2 regions of the Bradyrhizobium sp. Kon10 genome follow, and region 1 is predicted to be linked to the other one. Evidence: riboswitches for the same ligand, from Rfam matches in the RefSeq annotation. Region 1 holds a riboswitch; the other holds the start of a gene.
What was found. A riboswitch is a leader RNA that binds a small molecule or an ion and turns the genes downstream of it on or off. The one in region 1 is predicted to bind cobalamin.

Region 1 (3,409 bases):
GCGATCCGCGACAGCGCGAGGCAGGCGATCTTGCATTGTCCCGGCTTTCGCGCGTCACTCAGGCCCAGCGCGTCTTCGGCCGGCAGCTCGCCGGCACGGCCGAACCACGGCAGCACGCCAAAACCGCGCCATGATGTTTTCGCTTCGATCAGCCGGTAGCCGTCGTCGAACAGCGTGGGATCGCCGCGGAACTTGTTGATGACAAAACCCTGGATCATGGCGGCATCGTCCGGATCGATCACCGTCTTGATACCGACAAGCTGGGCAATGACGCCGCCGCGGTCGATGTCGCCGATCAGCACGACCGGCACGTCGGCCTTGCGCGCGAAACCCATATTGGCGATGTCGGCCTTGCGCAGATTCACTTCGGCCGGGCTGCCGGCGCCTTCCACCAGCACGAGATCGGCACGCGCCTTGAGGCGTTCAAAACTCTCCAGCACCGCGCCCATCAGCTGCGGCTTCATCGCCGCGTATTCGCGCGCGCGCGCGGTGGCGACGCGTTTTCCATGAACGATCACCTGAGCGCCGATATCGGTCTCGGGTTTCAGCAGCACCGGGTTCATGTCGGTGTGCGGCTCGGCGCCGGCGGCGAGTGCTTGCAGTGCTTGTGCGCGTCCGATCTCGCCGCCATCGAGGGTGACGGCTGCATTGTTCGACATGTTCTGCGGCTTGAAGGGCAGCACGCGCAGGCCGCGCCGCGTGAAGACGCGCGCGAGGCCGGCGACGATAAGCGATTTGCCCACGTCCGAGCCGGCTCCCTGGATCATCAATGCGCGCGCCATCGCGTGTGTCTTCAGAACTCGACGCCGGGTTGCGCCTTGATGCCGGACCGGAACGGATGTTTGACCAGCGTCATCTCGGTGACGAGATCGGCGATCTCGATCAGTTCGTCCTTGGCGTTGCGACCGGTCAGCACGACATGCGTCATAGGCGGCTTTTGCGTCTTAAGGAAATCGACGACCTCTGCGATGTCGAGATAATCATAGCGCAGCGCGATGTTGATCTCGTCGAGCACGACCATGCGCAGATTGGAATCTGATATCAGCTCCTTGGCCTTCTCCCATCCGGCGCGTGCGGCGGCGATGTCGCGGGCGCGGTCCTGCGTCTCCCAGGTAAAACCTTCGCCCATGGCGTGGAACTGGCACAGGTCGCCGAATTGGCCGGTGAGCAGGCGCCGCTCGCCGGTGTCCCAGGCGCCCTTGATGAACTGCACGACCGCGCAAGGGAAGCCGTGGGCAACACAGCGCACGATCATGCCGAAGGCTGAGGAGGACTTGCCCTTGCCGGCGCCTGTGTGGACGATGATCAGGCCCTTTTCGCCGCTCTTGGACGCCATGATCTTATCGCGGGCGACCTTGATCTTCGCCATTTTCGTCGCGTGGTGGGCATCGGCTTCTGCGGCCGTTTGGCTATCCGGTTCAGTCGTCATCTGACGGGGTCCTTCGGCTTGACAAGAGGCGGCCGGGGGCAAATGGTGGGCCAGCGTTGGTTCCTGTCCTACGACAGGCGAAGAGGGAATGCGATAGGGTCCGAATCGGCGAGATTTGGGTCCAAAATGCAGCCGCCCCCGCGACCGTGACCGGAGAGATGCCCGAAGCCACTGATCCCCTGGGGATCGGGAAGGCGGGGATCGAAGGGCAAAGCCCTGCTCCGCAAGCCGGGAGACCTGCCAGCGTGGAAGTTTTGGACCGGCGGACGGGGTGTTCCGCGACGGGGAAGCGAGCCTTCGCAAGAATGCTTCGCGCGCCTCTTCGCCTCCCGCTGTTTATTCTGGAAGAGGCGATGACTGTCACACTTCACGTCTGCATCACCTGCCGCGCCGGCGAGACGCCCGCAGAGGGCGAAGCTACCCCGGGCAAGCGGCTGCACGGTGCGATCCTCGACGCTGGCGTCCCGGACGGCGTCAATGTGGTTCCCGTCGAATGCCTGTCGGCCTGCAGCCAGGGCTGTTCCGTCGCGCTCAGTGCGCCGGGCCGCTGGTCCTACGTCTATGGGCGCCTGTCGGAGGCTCATGCAGGCGACGTGATCGCAGGCGCCGCGGCGTATGCCGGGACGCCCGACGGTATCGTGCCCTGGCGCAGTCGTCCGGAGATCTTCCGCAAGCAGTCGCTTGCCCGCATTCCCCCCATCGCCGTCGTGCCCGAGGCCGCAGAATGATGACGCTCGCAAAAATCCCAGTCACGGTGGTCACCGGTTTTCTCGGGTCCGGCAAGACGACGCTGATCCAGCATCTCCTCGCAAACCCCAATGGCAAGAAGCTTGCCGTGCTCGTCAACGAGTTCGGCAGCCAAGGCGTCGATGGCGATATCCTCAAATCTTGCGCCGATGCCAATTGTCCGGAAGAAAACATTATCGAGCTCGCCAATGGCTGTATCTGCTGCACCGTGGCCGACGATTTCATACCGACCATGGAAAAGTTGCTGGCGCGGCCGGTCAGGCCCGATCACATTCTGATCGAGACGTCCGGGCTTGCGTTGCCAAAGCCGCTGCTCAAGGCCTTTGACTGGCCGGAGATCCGCTCGCGCATCACGGTCGACGGCGTGATCGCGCTCGCCGATGCGGAGGCCGTTGCCGCCGGCCGTTTTGCGCCGGACCCGATTGCCGTCGAAGCGCAGCGCGCGGCCGACGGAAGTCTCGATCACGAGACGCCGCTGTCGGAAGTGTTCGAGGACCAGATCGCCTGCGCGGACATCGTGCTGCTGACCAAGGCGGACCTTGCGGGCGCCGCAGGGCTCGAAGCTGCCAAGGCCGCGATCACCGCCGAGATGTCGCGCCGCGTGCCGATGCTGCCGGTCACCGACGGCGCGATCGACGCGCGCGTCATCCTCGGTCTCGGCGCTGCGGCCGAGAATGATCTCGCCGCGCGCACCTCCCATCATGACGGAGAGGAAGAGCACGAGCACGACGATTTCGCTTCCGTCGTGATCGATCTTCCGGAGGTGAGGGATATCGATGCGCTGGTCGCTTCAGTCCAGCGTCTCGCGCGTGAGCAGAACGTGCTGCGCGCCAAAGGCTATATCGCGGTCGCGGGCAAGCCGATGCGCCTGCTGCTGCAAGCAGTCGGCGAACGCGTACGCCACCAGTTCGACAAGCCGTGGGGCGCGGGTATCAGGCAGTCAAAACTCGTCGTGATCGGCGAGCACGGCGATATTGACGAAGTCGCGATAAGAGCGGGACTTAATATCTGATGCACGTCGTCTTCCGCGAGAGCCGCGGTCTCGAGGAGACCGCAACGCCAAGAGACATCGGCCAGGACCCGGCCGATCTCGTGGTGCTCTCGTTCTCGGATTCCGATCTTGCGGCGTTTGCGGCTGGCTGGCGACGCGGCCGCGACAGCCTGCCGTCGCTTCGGCTGGCCAATCTCGCGGAGCTTCGTCACCCGCTCTCGGTCGACACCTATGTTGAGCGC
Region 2 (3,409 bases), on a different contig from region 1:
AGCAAATGCGGAAACTGTCCACTGCCCAGTCGAGATAGTCCTTCCACTGCGATTTGCGTAGCGGCAATCCCTCCCGCAACGCGGCCTCGTCGATCTGGATCATGGTCGCTCCAGCCGCCTCAAGGTCAATGACCTCATCTCGGATCGCGAGAGCAATCTGTCGGCATGTCTCGCTCCGCGGGATGTCGTCACGGACGAACGACCAATTCAGGATCGTCACCGGTCCGGTCAGCATAGCCTTGACGGGTTTTTTGGTCAGAGACTGCGCGTAGCGCCACCATTTGACGGTCATGGGCTTCGGGCGGGAGACATCTCCAAACAGGATAGGAGGACGAACGCACCGCGAGCCATAAGACTGAACCCAGCCGTGCTTGGTAAATGCGAAACCCAACAGCTGCTCGCCAAAGTATTGAACCATGTCATTGCGCTCGAACTCACCGTGTACGAGCACGTCCAGGCCGATATGTTCCTGCCACTGCACGGTACGGGCTGTCTCTGCTTTGAGACGCTGCTCGTACTGCGTGTCATTCAGCGCTCCCCGGGCATGAGCCGCACGCGCATTGCGGACGTCGGCCGTTTGCGGGAAGGATCCGATGGTTGTCGTTGGAAACATCGGCAATGCGAACGCGACGCGCTGGACGTCCGCACGCTGGTTGAACGCACTGCGACGGCGACGCATGTTATCGCCGATGGCGGCCATTCGTCGGGCGACGTTCGCACTGTGGATCTTGGGCGACGTTTCGCGGGTGACGGATGCATCCTCTGAGAGCGCGAGTTCATCGGCCACGTCGGCAGCATGGCCGGCCAGCGCTTTGCCCAATATTGAAAGCTCCTTGATCTTCTGCACTGAAAACGCCAGCCACGCCTTCAGATTGGGATCGAGATCGGTCTCTAGCTCAACGTCAGTCGGAACATGAAGCAGCGAGCAGGAGGGAGCAATCTGAACACGGTCCCTGCCCAGCTTTTTGACCATAGGAGCAAGCTGGTCGAGCAGCGCCGGCAGATTGGAGCGCCAGACGTTGCGACCATCAACGACGCCTAGCGAGACCACGAGATCTCCACGGGCTCTGGCGACAATCGCGTCCAACTGGCCGGGTGCCCGAACCAAGTCGACATGGAGCCCGGCAACGGGCAAAGCCAAGACTGTCTCAAGATTGTCGCCGACGCCCCCAAAATATGTGGCCAGCATGATTTTTAGAGCCGGCACGGCGTTAACGAAATGAGCATAGGCCCGGCGGACAGCCGCCCGAGATGCTTCGTCGACGTCCATCACTAGGCATGGCTCGTCGAGCTGAACCCATTCAGCGCCGCGCGAGGCTAGTTCGCGGAGAACATCGACATAGACGGGGAGGAGCCGATCAAGCAGCGACAGCGGATTGAATGCGGGATTTACGCTTTTGCCGAGCTTCAGGAAAGTGACTGGGCCCACTAGGACGGGCCGCGTCTGATAGCCGAGGCTTCTTGCCTCCTCATATTCCTCGATCGGCTTCCGAGAGGCATACTTAAAGATCTGATCCTGATGAAATTCCGGCACCATGTAGTGGTAGTTGGTATCGAACCACTTCGTCATCTCCTGTGCGGCTACGCCGCGCCCATGCTGAGCGTGACCACCGTCCTGAGCGCCACGCGCCATGGTGAAGTAGGTTTTGAGCGACACAGGACCTTCGGTCCAGCCGTAAACGTCGGGAATGGCGCCGACCATTAGGCTGGTATCGAGCACATGGTCGTAGAGCGAGAAGTCATTCGAAGGAATGACGGTCGCACCGCGGGATTTCTGCCGTGCCCAATTAGCGGCACGAAGTCCACTCCCCGCCTCGAGGAGCTCGGCTTCGCTGGATTTTCCCGCCCAGTAGCTCTCGAGCGCGAATTTGAGTTCGCGTCGTGGGCCGATGCGTGACGTCCCCAGTGTGGCAACGGGAAGCGAAAGGATAGACATAGCTTAGACCCCATGATTGGGGCAAAGGCCATGGCGGACGCATACAGCGAACATCGCGTGAGCGACAACTGCTTGGCGCACACCGGGACACCCCGCCCGTGGACGATATCTTGTCGAGGCAGGTCTCCTGGCTCACGGGTCGTCGGTGCTGTCCGGCCTTCCCGAAGCCGCATGGCTTCAGTGACTTCGTTGGACAGCGGCTCGCCGCTTACAGTTGCGGGGGCAGCGCCGGTTTTGCACCGGCTTCCCTCTTAGCTCCGGATCAAACGAAATCCAAAGACCGCGACGGCTGGAATTATGCGCACGAGGATCGATGCGTCAACCTACCGATTCTCGCGGCGATATTGCCCAAGCGATTGCGAGCGTACTAGCAGCGTGCGAGGGTCTGCGCGCGGCCTGGTGAACAGGCGCGGATCTGTGGAGGCTCCGCTCGTAAAATGCGTTCGCTTTCAACACCGTGCTCGCGTAAACGGATGAACTCCGCGACCGGAACGAACCCGGGCCGTTTTCGCTATCTGTATGATCGCGACGAGGCTGGTTTTCCGTCAGCAGCTTTTCCAACCTGCGAGTCAGGAAGATGCGATGAGCCTTGGCCGGCATCCGTTTGGTCATAGCCCATGAGGCTCCCTAGAAACTGGGAAGCCGGATTGCTCCAGGATCGCACGGATGATCAAGTCGACTCCTTGGTGTTCGGCCGGCCCGCGACGAGGCACGAGGTCGTCCGTCTCCGTGAGGTTGGTTAAGATGATCTTCTCGGTACGCCAGGTATTCACGTGCTGAGCGACTTTGGCGCCGGCTTCGATGCGCTCGTGGCCGCTCGACGCCGGTCTGCCTCGCCTCGGCTCGCAACTAGCGACCATCAGCCTCAACGCCGCCACTGGAGGATCTTCGTCCGACCGAGGCCCTTCGAGGGCCTCCTCGGAGTCGATCAGCGTCTTAAGCGCGTAACGATGTTAATCGACCTCGATGCGCCCCATGCGGCGGGTGGTCGCCTCAAGGTCGACATCTACGACTTCGTTCGCGAAATCGAGCGATGAGGCCTTCTGGACGCGGGCTGCTTATGCTGTCTTGGACGGGACACAGGTGTCAGGGACCGGACAGACCACCGCGCATTGCGGCGTGTCGCAATGGCCCTCGCACTCCGTACATTTTTTGGCGTCTATAACGTAAATGTCGCGCTTCAGGCTGATCGCCGCGTTGGGACACTCGAACTCACATGCGCCACAAACGGTGCATTGCGAAGCGACGATCTTGTAAGCCATGCCTTCCGACTCCTTAGGCGAGCGATGCCATAGGCGATCCCTTTCAAATGCCGTGCCAAACGCAGACGCGCTCAAGGTTGGGCAATTTGCACCCAATTCGGCTGTCCGGGGTCTGAGACCATGTTGCATCTGCGACAGCAACAGGCCGCTTCAATTCCAGGCCAGGAGCCCTCGGGCCCTCTTGAGAGTCAGTCGCCGCTTGAGCGCTGCG

Region 2: linked by a shared signal. The riboswitch ahead of metE (5-methyltetrahydropteroyltriglutamate--homocysteine S-methyltransferase) and the one ahead of AC0L2O_RS31445 (DUF1636 family protein) in region 1 are both predicted to bind cobalamin.

Annotation. Positions count from the first base shown of each region.
Region 1 covers NZ_JBVVOZ010000037.1:14,892-18,300, reverse strand. The annotation lists gene AC0L2O_RS31455 (cobyric acid synthase) at 1-782, opposite strand, end outside; gene cobO (cob(I)yrinic acid a,c-diamide adenosyltransferase) at 794-1,429, opposite strand; cobalamin riboswitch at 1,470-1,688, shown strand; gene AC0L2O_RS31445 (DUF1636 family protein) at 1,783-2,157, shown strand; gene cobW (cobalamin biosynthesis protein CobW) at 2,154-3,188, shown strand; gene cobN (cobaltochelatase subunit CobN) at 3,188-3,409, shown strand, end outside.
Region 2 covers NZ_JBVVOZ010000026.1:59,330-62,738, forward strand. The annotation lists gene metE (5-methyltetrahydropteroyltriglutamate--homocysteine S-methyltransferase) at 1-1,936, opposite strand, end outside; cobalamin riboswitch at 2,037-2,236, opposite strand; gene AC0L2O_RS27830 (4Fe-4S binding protein) at 2,995-3,198, opposite strand.